4 regions of the Streptomyces sp. NPDC048002 genome follow, and region 4 is predicted to be linked to each of the others. Evidence: riboswitches for the same ligand, from Rfam matches in the RefSeq annotation. Region 4 holds a riboswitch; each other region holds the start of a gene.

Region 1 (3,420 bases), on a different contig from region 4:
GAGCGGCAGGTCGCTGGCCTCGGAGGCGGCGTGGGCGACGGCGAGCGAGACGCCGAGGATGGCGTTGGCGCCGAGCGAGCCCTTGTTGTCGGTGGCGTCCAGGTCGAACATGGCCTGGTCGATCAGGCGCTGCTCGGTGGCGTCGTAGCCGACCAGCTCCGGGCCGATCTGCTCGATGACCGCGAGGACGGCTTTCTCGACACCCTTGCCGAGGTAGCGGTTCGGGTCACCGTCGCGCAGCTCGATGGCCTCGAAGGCACCGGTGGAGGCGCCGGACGGAACGGCGGCACGACCCGTGCTGCCGTCGTCGAGGCCGACCTCGACCTCGACGGTGGGGTTGCCTCGCGAGTCGAGGATTTCCCGGGCTACGACGACGTCGATGGACGGCACGAGCATCTCCTTCATGGGATGTGACGCTGGAAGTGCGGGGCACGTGAGCCTTGCGACTAGAGCCTAACCGCCCCGGGGACGTAGGCCAGCCGACCGACCGTCCCGTGGACAAGGACAGACGGTACCCATTGTTTCCCGCCGGAACAAAGGGGCGGTGAACGACGGGAAAAGAAAAACCCCGCCCCGGTGCGTACGGGGGAACACGCACCGGGGCGGGGAGCCCGTGGGGACGGGGGGTGGTCCGCACGGGGCCCCCAGTATGGAGGCCGCCGATAGGAGGACCCTGTGATTCGGCTACGGGATCACTTGAGGTGCAGCTGCTGACCGGGGTAGATCAGGTCGGCGTCCTCGACGATGTCCTTGTTCAGCTTGAAGAGCTTGGCCCAGCCGCCCTTGACGTCGTTCTCCTCGGCGATGGTGCTGAGGGTGTCGCCCTTGACGACCTTGTACTCGCCGTCACCCTTCTTGACCTTCTTGCCGGTCGGGGTGGTGACGGTCTTCTGGGTCTTCTTGGCGGCCGGACGCTCGGTCGAGCGCGAGGCGGTCTGCTGCTCGGTGGAGCGCGTGGCGGTCTCGGTGGAGCCGCCGGTGGAGTTCTCGGTGGAGTTCTCGGTGGTGGTGGAGCCGCCGTCGTACGCGGCGCTCGACAGGCCGACACCGCAGCTCGGCCAGGCACCCTTGCCCTGACCGGCGAGAACCTTCTCGGCGATCTCGATCTGCTGCGCCTTGCTCGCCTGGTCGGCGGTGGAGGCGTACTGCGTGCCGCCGTACGCGGCCCAGGTGGACGCGGAGAACTGGAGGCCGCCGTAGTAGCCGTTGCCCGTGTTGATGGACCAGTTGCCGCCGGACTCGCACTGGGCGACGGCGTCCCACTCGGAGGCGGTGGCGGCGGAGGCGTTGCCGGCCACCATGAGCGGGGCGGCGACGGCCGCGCCGGTCACACCGGCGATGGCGATGGCGCGAGTGGCCTTGGACGGACGACGGTGCTTGCCCTTGCCGGAAAACAGCATGGATCGATCCCCTCACCGACGCCTGCGAGGTGAGCTGTCGGGTTCGGGCCGGTTGAGTTGCCCGGCCGCGCGGCCTGTCGGTCGCACGGCTCCACCCCAAGCCGGATCCGGTGTCGAGTCACCTCAACCGCCGGTCCCGGCGCTTACCTTGGGTCCCCCGCTCCTGCCTACGGCGCATGATGCGACGACTGTTCCCGTACGGCCACCGGCAGGATTCGGCGTGCGGCAGTCGGGGCCCGCTGCTGCGAGCGGTCACGACCGTAGGCAGGCGATCCGCGGAATTTCAAAGACGATCAGGGCTTCTGAGACTCATCCCACACTTTCACCAAAGCGGACATTCGGCGCGAAGTGTGACGCGAACTGCCCCTGCTTTTCGACCGGTTAGTCCCGTACTTCGAGGGTCTGACCGGGAGTGATGCGGCTGGGGTCGGGACCGATGGCCGACTCGTTGGCCGCGTACAGCCCGCGCCATCCGCCGTCGAGGTCAAGGGAGTCGGCGATGCTCGCCAGGGTGTCGCCGGCCCGGACGACATACGTATCGTCCGCCCCGCGCTCGTCCGCGGGCTGGCCCCGATGGCGGCCGGCCCCGGTGTCGACGAGAGCGGAATCGCCCCCGACCCAGAGGATGCTGTCCGAATTGTCCAGCCCGGATATTCCTGTGAACAGGCTGTCGACCTCGCGCGAGGGGTCACTCTGGGAGGAGTCCGACGAACCGGACGAGCCGGGCGCGCCCTTCGACTTCCCGGACTCGGAAGCCCGCGCCGACTCGGTGGACTTGTCCGCCTTTGACGGCTTCTCCGACGTGGCCGAATCCGACGCCTCGTCCGACGCCTCGTCCGACGCCCCCGGGGTGGCGGACGCCTCGGAACCGGAATCGTCGCTGCCGGAGTCGGAGGGCGACTCGGAGGCGCCACCGCCGATGGCGTCCAGCAGACCGGACGAACTGGACGAGTTGGATGATTCGGAGGAGTCGGATGAATTGCCGTCCTCTTCCAGGCCCGTGTCGATTCCGACCGAACCGGACTCCGCGTCAAGGCCGGAGAGCGGACCGCAGGTCGGCCAGGCGGCCAGCCCCTGGTCGGCGAGGATGCGCTCGGCGACGGCTATCTGCTGGGAGCGGCTGGCCCGGTCCGGGCTGGCCGCGTACGCCTTGCCCCCGTACTCCTCCCAGTTCTCCTGGGTGACCTGGAGGCCGCCGTAGTAGCCGTTGCCGCTGTCCTCGCTCCAGGAGCCGCCGCTCTCGCACTCCGCGACCCTGTCCCAGGTGGTTCCCTCCGCCGCGCTGGCGCCCGTGGCGCCGAGCAGCGGGATGGCGATGGCGGAGCCGGTCACCCCGGCCGCGACGATGAGTGCCGGAGCCTGGCGGGGGCGACGGTGTCGACCGTTCCCGGAGAGCATGCGAGAGCCTTTCGCAGAACAGCAGGGACCGGCGCGGTACTCGTGGGGGCGAGGCGCCGCGCTGACGAGTGAACGTATAGGCAGACGATCACTTGTCACAAGTCGATGCCGCACAGATCACGTGAAGATCACAGACTTGAGGGTGTGTCACATTGACCGGGGTGCGACCGGTCAGTCGCGGGGCGTGAACTCGACCGGCAAAGTGCGTAGTCCGCGCATGATGAGGCCGCCGCGCCAGCGCAGGTCGGCCGGTTCGGCGCCGAGCCGGAGGTCGGGCAGCCGGGTGAGGAGGGTGGCCAGCGCGGTCTGGCCCTCCAGCCGGGCCAGCGGGGCGCCCAGGCAGTAGTGGATGCCGTGGCCGTACCCGAGGTGCTGGTTGTCGCGGCGGGAGAGGTCGAGGGTGTCCGGGTCCGCGAACCGCGCCGGGTCCCGGTCCGCGGCGGCGAGCACCACCAGCACCGGGTCGCCCGCGGCGATCTCCTGGCCGCCGAGGGCGAGCGGCCGGGTGGCGAAGCGCCAGGTGGCGAGCTCCACGGGGCCGTCGTAGCGCAGGAGTTCCTCCACGCCGGTTTCGAGCAGACCGGTCTCCCCCGCGGCGAGCGAGCGCTGGAGGCGGGCCCGC
Region 2 (3,420 bases), on a different contig from region 4:
GGCGAGCGTCTCGTGGAACCAGCCCCCCAGGGAGCGCAGATCCTCGCTGTTGCCCCTCCTGGCCCGCTCCTGACCGAGCCGCACCAGGCCGCGCAGCACCTTCAGATGGGCCTCCGTGCGCCGCTGGGCGGCCCGCGCGGCCCCGAGCGGCTCCAGCAGGGTGCGCATCTCCAGCAGGTCGGCGGCCTCCTGCTCGGTCGGCTCCGCGACGCACGCGCCCGCGTGCCGCCGGGTCACCACGAAGCCCTCCGCCTCCAGCGTGCGCAGGGCCTCCCGGACGGGGACGCGCGAGACGCCGTAGCGGCGTGCGAGCAGTTCCTCGGTGAGCCGGCTGCCGCGCTCGTAGACACCGGCGACGATGTCGTCCCGGATCGCCGTGCATACCGAGTGCGCCGGAACACGCATGACCGACCTCCGCTTTAATCCCCGTGAAACGTCGACGACTGACGTGTGTTCAGTGACTCTATTGCAATGAGCCGGAATTTCCGAAGGGGGGTCCGATTTCATGGATATTTTTTGGACAGTGATGTCCCTGAAACGCCGAAAACCCCGGCTCGGTGAGCCGGGGTCACGGGAAGCGGTGGCGGGGTCGCTCAGACGTTCACGCCGTGCGAGCGCAGATAGGCGACCGGGTCGATGTCCGAGCCGTACTCCATGGTCGTACGGGCCTCGAAGTGCAGGTGCGCCCCGGTGACGTTGCCGGTGGAGCCGGAGAGGCCGATCTGCTGGCCGGGGGTGACGGACTGGCCGACCGAGACACCGATGGACGACAGGTGCCCGTACTGGGTGTACGTGCCGTCGTGCATCTTGATGACGATCTGGTTGCCGTACCCCCCGCCCCAGCCGGCCTCGACGACGGTGCCCACGCCGACCGAGCGGACGGAGGTGCCGCCGGCGGCGTGGAAGTCGACGCCGGTGTGGCTGCCGGAGGACCAGACCGCGCCGCCGGCCTTGTAGCCGGTGGAGACGTAGGAGCCGGAGATCGGGGAGACGAAGGTGTTCAGGCGCTTGCGCTCGGCCGCGCGGGCGGCGCGCTCCTTGGCGGCCCGGGCCTCCTTGGCCGCCTCGGCGGCCCGCTCGCGCGCGGCCTCCTCGGCCTTCTGCCTGGCTTCCGCCTCCACGGCCGCCTGCTGCTGGGCGTCGGCCTGGGCGTCGATCTGCTCGGCGACCGAGTCGCCGATGGTGATCACGGGAGTGAGGCCGGTCTGTTCGGCGGCCGGCTCGGCGGCGAGCGCCGGAGCGGCGAGGGAGCCGACGACGCCGGTGGTGGCGAGCGCCGCCACTCCCGCCGCACGGACGGTGGTGCGCTGCATCCGGCCGGGACGACGGTGCTTCCCGGTGGCGCGGGTGAACGCCATCAAGTAGGTGGTCCTTTCCTTCCCTCTCGCCTACCGGGTTAGCTGACGGGTTCGGAGCAGGAAGGTCTCCTACGGACCCCCTCGCCTGCGCGCGGGCGTCCGATTCACCCCAGGGACTGTGGGTCCCCGGCTCCCCTGGCTCGCGCCGTACGGGGACTCGGCGATGGCTGTCCGGTGCCGCGGTCGCGGCGCACTGCCTGACGGACAGCCCGGACGACGCTAAACGGGACAACTTTCAATCCTCAAACGGATCAGGGCTTTTGTAGCGCATGCCACAGGCCAGACAGGCAGCCTCTCCCCCAATTCGGACATAAAGGGGCCCTGGTGGCGCTTTCGTCACCAGGGCCCCACGCGCGCGTTGCCGCGCCTTCACATCCGAGGGTGCCCCTACTCGGCCGTCACGACGGTGACTTCACCGATGCCGAGTTCCTCGACGGGCTTGCGGATCTGGGCCGCGTCGCCGACCAGGACGGTCACCAGACGGTCCACCGGGAAGGCGTTGACGACGGCCGCGGTGGCCTCCACCGTGCCCGTCTCGGCGAGCCGACGGTACAGCGTGGCCTGGAAGTCGTCGGGCAGGTGCTGCTCGACCTGGTCGGCCAGGGTGTTCGCCACGGAAGCGGCCGTCTCGAACTTCAGCGGCGCCACGCCGACGAGGTTCTGCACCGCGACATCGCGCTCGGCGTCGGTGAGCCCGCCCTCGGCGAGGGTGCGCAACACCGCCCACAGGTCCTGGAGGGCGGGACCGGTGTTGGGCGTGTCGACGGAGCCGCTGATGGCGAGCATCGAGGCGCCGGTGCCGTCCGGGGCGGAGCGCAGCACCTGCCCGAAGGCGCGCACGCCGTAGGTGTAGCCCTTCTCCTCGCGCAGGACGCGGTCGAGGCGGGAGGTGAGGGTGCCGCCCAGGCAGTACGTGCCGAGCACCTGCGCCGGCCACACCCGGTCGTGCCGGTCGGGTCCGACACGGCCGATCAGCAGCTGCGTCTGGACGGCGCCGGGGCGGTCCACGATGACGACGCGGCCGGTGTCGTCGGCGGTGACCGGGGGCACCGGGCGCGGCTCGGCGGAGGAACCCGTCCAGGAGCCGAGGGTCTCGGCGAGCAGCGCGTCGAGGTCGGTGCCGGTGAGGTCGCCGACGACCACCGCGGTGGCCGTGGCGGGGCGGACGTGCCGCTCGTAGAAGGCGCGGACGGCCGCCGAGTCGATGGCCTCGACGGTCTCCTCGGTGCCCTGACGCGGGCGGGACATGCGCGCGGTCGCCGGGAACAGCTGCCGGGACAGCTCCTTGGCGGCGCGCCGGGAGGGGTTGGCCAGCTCGTGCGGGATCTCGTCGAGGCGGTTGCGCACCAGCCGTTCGACCTCGCTGTCGGCGAACGCCGGTGCCCTGAGGGCGTCGGAGAGCAGGCCGAGCGCCTTGGGCAGCCGGGAGACCGGCACTTCGAGGGAGAGGCGCACACCGGGGTGGTCGGCGTGCGCGTCGAGGGTGGCGCCGCAGCGCTCCAGCTCGGCGGCGAACTCCTCGGCCGTGTGCTTGTCGGTGCCCTCGGAGAAGGCGCGCGCCATGATCGTGGCGACGCCGTCCAGACCGGCCGGCTCGGCCTCCAGGGGGGCGTCCAGCAGCACCTCGACGGCGACGACCTGCTGGCCGGGGCGGTGGCAGCGCAGGATGGTCAGACCGTTGTCGAGGGTGCCGCGGGTGGGCGCCGGGAAGGCCCAGACCTTCGGCTCTCCCGCCTGGGGTTGGGGGTGGAAGTCCATGGGGGCGAGCTCGGTCACTTGGCCGTCTCCTCGTTGTCGTCGGCTGCTTCCACGGTGGCCGCGGACTCGACGTCCTCGGCGTCGGCGTCCGGCACGGTGTCGGTGGGGACGGTCGGCTCGTAGACGAGCACCGCGCGGTTGTCGGGGCGCAGGCGGGCCTGGGCGACCTGCTTGACCTCCTCCGCCGTCACCTCCAGTACGCGCGTGACAGCGGTGAGGGCGAGCTGCGGGTCGCCGAACAGGACGGCGTAGCGGCACAGTTCGTCGGCGCGGCCCGCGACGGTGCCGAGCCGGTCCAGCCACT
Region 3 (3,420 bases), on a different contig from region 4:
AAGACCGGGGCCGCGTCGGTGGGTGCCTTGCGCTGGCCCGAGGGCCGTACGACGTCCGTGCCGGAGACCACGACGGTGCCGGAGCGGCCGTGGTAGCCGATCGGGAGGTGCTTCCAGTTCGGGGTGAGGGAGTCCGCCGCGTCCGGGCGGAAGATCTGGCCGACGTTGCGGGCGTGGTTCTCGGAGGCGTAGAAGTCGACGTAGTCCGCGACCTCGAAGGGCAGGTGCAGGGTCACCGAGGAGAGCGGGTGGAACAGCGGCTCGATGGTCTCCCGGTGGGACGGGACGGTGACCCAGGCCGTCAGCGCGCGGCGCACGTCGGACCAGGCGGTGCGGCCGGCGGCCAGCAGCGGGTTCAGCGTGGGCCGGGCCAGCAGGGAGGAGTACGGGGAGCCCAGCGCCAGCGCGGCCGCGCCCGCGTCGAGGACGTGATCGCCGAGCCGTACGCCGACCCGCCGCCCGCTGTCGTCGCCGGGGACGGAGAAGACACCGTACGGAAGGTTGTGCGGGCCGAAGGGGTCGCCCTCGGGGACATCAAAGGGGGGCATGGGTACTGCCTCACTCTCGTGCGTGCCACGGGTCCGTGTCGTCGCCGCACACGTTACGGGTGGGGCACCCGTCTTGGGCAGTGCGTATGGTGCGGTGCCGTCGGCAGGGGAGGAGGCAGGGGAGGAGGCCGGCGAGGAGGCCGAAGAAGCGGCCGCCGAGTCGCCCGCGGTCGGCCGTCGTGCGAGCCGCACTCCAACTCCGCCGCGGTCCGTTCCGGTCCCCGGGCGAACGCCGTGCGGCGGCAGGGGAGTTGGCGGGGTCCGGTGGACTCGTGCTCGGCCGGTTCCCGCTTGAGTCGGGAGCGCGTCCTGTCCGTATTCTCTGATCATGGCCGCACCCCTCGCATATTCACTTGTCGCCACCGACCTGGACGGCACGCTGCTCCGTGGCGACGACACGCTCTCCGACCGGTCGTACGCCGCGCTCGCGCGGGTGGCGGAGTCCGGAGCCCGGCATCTGGTGGTGACCGGCCGCCCGGCTCCCCGGGTCCGGCCGCTCCTGGAGGACCTGGGCCGCGGGGGGCTCGCGGTGTGCGGGCAGGGCGCGCAGGTGTACGACGCCGGCGCGGACCGACTGCTGTGGTCCGTCACCCTGGACCGGGAGCTGGCGGAGACCGCGCTCGGCAAGATCGAGGCCGAGGTGGGTCAGGTCTACGCCGCGGTCGACCAGGACGGCGTCGACGGGCTGACGCTGATCGAGCCCGGCTATCTGATGCCGCACCCCACCCTGCCCGCGGTGCGGGTCGGGCGCCGCGACGATCTGTGGTGCGAGCCGATCAGCAAGGTGCTGCTGCGCCATCCGGAGCTGTCCGACGACGAGTTGGCGGCGACGGCGCGCACGGTGGTGGGCTCGCTGGCCACGGTCACCATGTCGGGACCCGGGACCGTCGAGCTTCAGCCGTGCGGCATCACCAAGGCGACGGGCCTGGCGCTGGCCGCCGACCATCTGGGCCTCGGCCCGGAGCGGACCATCGCCTTCGGCGACATGCCCAACGACATCCCGATGTTCGACTGGGCGGCCCACGGGGTGGCGATGGCCAACGCCCACCCCGAACTCAAGGCGGTGGCGGACGAGGTCACCACGTCGAACGAGGACGACGGCATCGCCGTCGTCCTCGAAAGACTCTTCCCGCGGGGCGTCTGATCAGTAGGCGCCGAAGACGTTGTCGATCGAGCCGTACCGCTGGGCCGCGTAGTTGCAGGCGGCGGTGATGTTGGCGACCGGGTCGTACGGGTCCCACGAGGTGCCGGCCACGTGGTAGGCCCGGAAGGTCGGGTCGATCACCTGGAGCAGGCCCTTGGACGGGGTGCCGGCGGCGGCGTTGGAGTCCCAGTTGTTGATCGCGTACTGGTTGCCCGAGGACTCCCGGATGACGTTGCGGTAGATCCCGTTGTAGGTGCCGGGGATCCCCTTCTCCGCCATGACCTGGAGGGAGGCGCGGATCCAGCCGTCGAGGGTGTTGGAGTACCCGAGCGAGGTGGCCGTGGTGACCGTCGGGGTGGCCGCGGAGGCGGTGGTGGAGCCGATGAGCGGGAGCGCCAGTACGGCGGCTCCGGTGCCGATGACGGCGAGCTTGCGGGCGATACGGGTGCGGCGCTGAGCGGCAGCAGGCATGACTGTGTTCCTCTCCGGCGCCTGCGAGGTGAGCTGTCGGGTTCGGGCGGGAGCTGCCCGGCCGCGCACCCCGAAGGACACGCGACTGCACCCCGAGCCGTTCCGGCGCGTCCGAGGACGTCCGGTCCGGCGGCTTACCTGTGGGTCCCCCGCTCCTGCCGTACGAAGAAAATTCGGTGGAATCGGGCGGCGGCAGGATTCGGCGTCCGCCCGACAGGCCGGGAACGTATGCGAGAGCGCATGTCCGAAACAAGTAGCGGATTCACATATCCAGGGTTTTGATCTTCATCGGGGGGTGTGGGGCAAATGATCGTTTGCTGTCGCCAAGGCTCAACTGGGAAGCGGGGGACGCATGTCGGCGTGATTCTGCGGACGGGCTGTGGGTGGATGTGCGTGAGTCAAGTCACGCGTGCGCGCAAGGAGTATCAAATCGGGCAATAGGCTCAATGGTGTTTTATCGCCGACTCGTTCGCAGGGCTGGAGGGCGTGCCGGAAGGTGTTCCGGAGGGTGCGCCGATCGGCCTCGATTCGAGGCGGACTCCACCGTGGCCGCGTAAGTCGGTCGATATCGGGTCTTATCGGGTGATCAAAAAACATGGACGCCATGATCCGATACCGCCCGTCGTGGACCGGCGGGCGGCATCGGTGATCGAAACCTGACCGGATACGCTGACTTGAGTGAAGGCAGCGACCTATCGACAAACCGCGTAATCGCCGGAAGACACCAGCAGACAGGAGACCCCTCGTGACCGTCGTCGGGCCGTTCGGGCTGAGCGTGCGGGACCAGGCTCTGGAAGCCGATGTCCAGGCCGGGATGGCGGCTGTCGAGGAGGGACTGCTCGAGGCCACCAAGAGCGAGGTCCCCTTCATCACCGAGGCCGCCCAGCATCTCGTGCGCGCGGGCGGGAAGCGGTTCCGGCCGCTGCTCGTGATGCTCGCCGCGCAGTTCGGCGACCCGTACGCGCCGGGGATCGTGCCGTCGGCCGTGGTGGTGGAGCTGACCCACCTGGCGACGCTCTACCACGACGACGTGATGGACGAGGCCGACGTCCGGCGCGGGGTGGACAGCGCGAACACCCGCTGGGGCAACTCCGTCGCCGTCCTCACCGGGGACTTCCTCTTCGCCCGCGCGTCGCACATCCTCGCCGACCTCGGCCCGGAGGCGGTCCGGGTGCAGGCCGAGGCGTTCGAGCGGCTGGTCACCGGCCAGATCCTGGAGACGGCGGGCCCGCAGGACGGCCGCGACCCCGTCAGCCA
Region 4 (3,420 bases):
ACGGTGCGTACGGGTATCCGTCGCAGCCGGTGTACCCGCAGACCGTCCACCAGCAGACGTACCCGGCCCACCCGGCGGGGCCGTACCCCGCGTACAACCCCTACCGGTCCTAGGCGCGGGCGGGCAGCGAAAAACCGGCAGCCCTGATGTCGGGGGGTCGTCATCAGGACCGCCGGGGTTCACCGGGGGTGGATCTCAGATGTTGAGGCCCTTGTCGCGCAGCCACGCGAGCGGGTCGATGCCGGAGGTGGAGCCCTCGGGGTGGACCTCCAGGTGGAGGTGGGCGCCGGTGACGTTCCCGGTCGCGCCGACCCGGCCGATCACATCGCCGGTGTTGACCTTCTGGCCCACGCTGACGCTGATCGAGGACTGGTGGGCGTACCAGATCTCGGTGCCGTCCTCCAGGGTGAGCACGGTCTTGTAGCCGTAGGAGCCGTCCCAGCCGGCGGAGGTGATCGTGCCGGTGTGGACCGCCTTGAGCAGCGTGCCCGTGGGGGCGGCGAAGTCGAGGCCGGTGTGGTAGCCGGAGGACCACATGGAGCCGGCCTGGCCGAAGGTCGAGGTGAGGGTGAAGGAGGAGGTCGGCAGGGTGTATTCCTTGGCCAGCTTGGCCAGGCGCTCGGCCTCGGCCTTCGCCGCGGCCTCCTGCTCGGCCTTCTCCTTGGCGGCGGCGGCCTTGGCCTTCGCCTCCTTCTCCGCCTTGGCGGCAGCCTCCGTGGCGGCCTTCTCGGCGGCAGCGGCGGCGGCCTGGGCGGCCTTGGTGTCGACCTGGTCCTGCTGCTGCTCGGCCTGGGCCATGATCCGGGCGCGCAGGGCCTCGCCGGCGTCGGCCGCGCCCTGCTCGGTGTCCGTGGTGGTCATGCCGACGCTGCTGAGCGGGGAGGTCGACGCCTCGGGCTCCGGCTCGTCCGCGGAGTCGTCGGAGATCAGCGGCAGGTCGGGGATGGTGATGGCGACCGGCGGCTTGCCGGACTGCGCGCTGGCCATGCCGGCCCCGCCGACGGCGGCGATGACACCGACGCCGAGAACGGTGGAGCTGCGGGCCAGTCCGCCGCCGCGCTGCTTGGACACACGGTGCTTGCCGCGGACCGGGCGAACGGTGTCGGCGGTGGGGTTCCACTCCTCCCACGGGCCCTCGTCGGTGCGGTGGCTGCCGTAGACGAAGGTCTCGTCGCCACGCTGACTCGGCACGAACGGGGCAGGCGGGTTTGACGCCACGTGGGCGCGCTCCTTTCCTTCCTTCTCGCCTACCGGGTTAGCTGACGGGTTCGGAGCAGGAAGGTCTCCTACGCGCGTATATCCGCCGTCCATGTCCGGCGGGCTACGAGCGATTCACCCCAAGGTGGTGGTTCCCCGGTTCCCTTGCGGGATTCGGCGCGTGCGCACGGAGCCGCCTCTTGTGACGGCTGGGACGACCGCGCTGCGTTATCGAACGTTAATAGACCCGGGGCCCGGATTCCAAGCTGTTCCTCTTGATCATTAAGCTTTCCGGCCAGGACTTTACGGTCATGGAGGTTTCAAATCGGGCGAGTTGGCCACACCTCGCGGACCCGGGTTTTCCTGACGGTATGTCAGTTGTTATGCGGAGGGCTGCCACCCGATCACACCGGGTAACGCCTCGGGTCGGCGGACGGCCAGCAGGGCCATGTCGTCCGTCATCCCGCCGCCGCAGTGCCGGCGCACCTCCTCGGCCAGGGTCCGGATGACCGCGCCGGGGTGGCCGAAGGCGCGGCCCGCGAGCCGCAGCTGGGGGTCGTAGAAGACGCCCCGCGCGTCACGGGCCTCGGACAGTCCGTCGGTGTGCAGCAGCAGCGTGGCACCGGGCGGGAAGGCGGCTTCCTCGGCCCGGTCGGGCCAGTCGCCCAGGTCGCCCATGCCCAGCGGCAGGGCGGGCTCCGTGGCGGGCAGGGCGCGGACGGTGCGGTCGGCGTGGAGCAGCAGCGGCGGCGGGTGACCGCGGTTGACGACCCGTACGACATGGCCGTCGTGCGGGAGTTCGGCGAGCACGGCCGTGGTGAACCCCTCGAAGGCGTCGATGCCGTCCCGCCGAGCGCCCTCCCTGGCCAGCGCCCGCTCCAGCCGCCGCGCGAGCGAGGTCAGCGTGGGTTCCTCCTCGGCGGCCTCCCGGAAGGCCCCGATGACCACGGCGACGGCGGCCACCGCGCTCATGCCCTTCCCGCGCACGTCGCCGACGATCAGCCGCACGCCGTACGGGCTGTCCTGCACCGCGTACAGATCGCCCCCGATGTAGGCGTCGGCCTGCGCCGCCTCGTAGCGGGCGGCGATGTCGAAGGCACCGATCCGCTCCAGCGGCTGGGGCAGCACGGCCCGCTGGGTCGCCTCGGCGATCTGCCGCTGGCTGGCGAGCCGCAGGTCGCCGCGGCGCAGGACGGAGTTGAGCACGACGGCCAGGATCGCGACCGTGACCACGGTGATCACCTCGGTGACGGTGTCCACGTCCGCCCCGAAGGCGAACCGGATGTGCACGAAGTACGCGGCGAGCAGGGCTCCGGCACCAGCGGCGAAGGTACCGGCCAGGGAGTACAGGGGCGCGGCGACCAGGGGCGCGGCGGTGAAGAAGGGGATGGCGGTGAAGGCCGGGGGCATGAAGGCGTCGTAGAGGACACCGCCCACGATCAGCAGCGGCGGGAGGAGTCGCACGAGGGTGCGTGCGGACGGCACGCTCCGGGACCCACCCACGCCTGAAGCCCGCACTGCCCGCCTCCCGCCGCGATCCGCCGTCCTCCCAGGGTTCCCGGGGCGGGGACCGGGGGCGAACCGGGGCGGCCGAGCGGGTGAGCGGGTGAGCGGTGCGGGAACGCACCGAGGGCCGGAACCCTTTCGGGTTCCGGCCCTCGGCCTTCAGTAGCGGGGACAGGATTTGAACCTGCGACCTCTGGGTTATGAGCCCAGCGAGCTACCGAGCTGCTCCACCCCGCGTCGGTGAAACCAGTGTACGTCATCCGCGGGGCGCAAAGCACATCCGTTGATTCGGGCCCCGCCGGGCCCCACGACGCACCGCCCGGCGGCCGGTCCGCTCAGTCCGCCAGGTGGCGGTTGGGGGCCTGGGCGCGGTCCGCGTACTCGGGGAGGACGACCACGTCCGCACCGGCCGCCGCGAGGGCTCCGCTGCCGTCGGCGCCCGTCACGAAGGTGTCCGGTTCCCGCCAGGCGGTCACCACCCGGCGCACGCCCGCCTCCAGGATCAGCCGGGAGCAGGGCGCCGGGCGGGAGGCCCGGTGGGCGCAGGGTTCCAGGCTGCTGTAGACGGTCGCGGAGGGCAGCCGGGGGTCGGCGGGGTCGATCTTGGCGAGGGCCGCCTCCTCGGCGTGGACCACGGGGTCGTCGCCCTCCCGGGAGTACCCGCGGGCCAGCTCGGTGCCGTCGGCGGCCACCACCACCGCGCCGACGCTGAACGCC

What was found. Region 4 has a riboswitch for cyclic di-AMP ahead of AB0E07_RS13170 (M23 family metallopeptidase). Riboswitches for the same ligand answer to the same signal wherever they lie in the genome.
Region 1: linked by a shared signal. The riboswitch ahead of AB0E07_RS03455 (transglycosylase family protein) and the one ahead of AB0E07_RS13170 (M23 family metallopeptidase) in region 4 are both predicted to bind cyclic di-AMP.
Region 2: linked by a shared signal. The riboswitch ahead of AB0E07_RS20015 (M23 family metallopeptidase) and the one ahead of AB0E07_RS13170 (M23 family metallopeptidase) in region 4 are both predicted to bind cyclic di-AMP.
Region 3: linked by a shared signal. The riboswitch ahead of AB0E07_RS34395 (transglycosylase SLT domain-containing protein) and the one ahead of AB0E07_RS13170 (M23 family metallopeptidase) in region 4 are both predicted to bind cyclic di-AMP.

Annotation. Positions count from the first base shown of each region.
Region 1 is NZ_JBEZNL010000002.1:95,059-98,478, forward strand. Features, by position in the region: gene eno (phosphopyruvate hydratase) at 1-396, opposite strand, end outside; gene AB0E07_RS03455 (transglycosylase family protein) at 693-1,400, opposite strand; cyclic di-AMP (ydaO/yuaA leader) riboswitch at 1,405-1,585, opposite strand; gene AB0E07_RS03460 (transglycosylase family protein) at 1,782-2,798, opposite strand; gene AB0E07_RS03465 (cytochrome P450) at 2,970-3,420, opposite strand, start outside.
Region 2 is NZ_JBEZNL010000015.1:45,224-48,643, forward strand. Features, by position in the region: gene AB0E07_RS20010 (GntR family transcriptional regulator) at 1-405, opposite strand, end outside; gene AB0E07_RS20015 (M23 family metallopeptidase) at 594-1,358, opposite strand; cyclic di-AMP (ydaO/yuaA leader) riboswitch at 1,371-1,531, opposite strand; gene AB0E07_RS20020 (pitrilysin family protein) at 1,746-3,134, opposite strand; gene AB0E07_RS20025 (pitrilysin family protein) at 3,131-3,420, opposite strand, start outside.
Region 3 is NZ_JBEZNL010000045.1:18,445-21,864, reverse strand. Features, by position in the region: gene fahA (fumarylacetoacetase) at 1-548, opposite strand, end outside; gene AB0E07_RS34400 (HAD family hydrolase) at 877-1,692, shown strand; gene AB0E07_RS34395 (transglycosylase SLT domain-containing protein) at 1,693-2,163, opposite strand; cyclic di-AMP (ydaO/yuaA leader) riboswitch at 2,169-2,352, opposite strand; gene AB0E07_RS34390 (polyprenyl synthetase family protein) at 2,909-3,420, shown strand, end outside.
Region 4 is NZ_JBEZNL010000008.1:17,256-20,675, forward strand. Features, by position in the region: gene AB0E07_RS13165 (PrsW family intramembrane metalloprotease) at 1-113, shown strand, start outside; gene AB0E07_RS13170 (M23 family metallopeptidase) at 196-1,218, opposite strand; cyclic di-AMP (ydaO/yuaA leader) riboswitch at 1,230-1,387, opposite strand; gene AB0E07_RS13175 (PP2C family protein-serine/threonine phosphatase) at 1,579-2,715, opposite strand; tRNA gene AB0E07_RS13180 (tRNA-Met) at 2,867-2,940, opposite strand; gene AB0E07_RS13185 (dihydrofolate reductase family protein) at 3,039-3,420, opposite strand, start outside.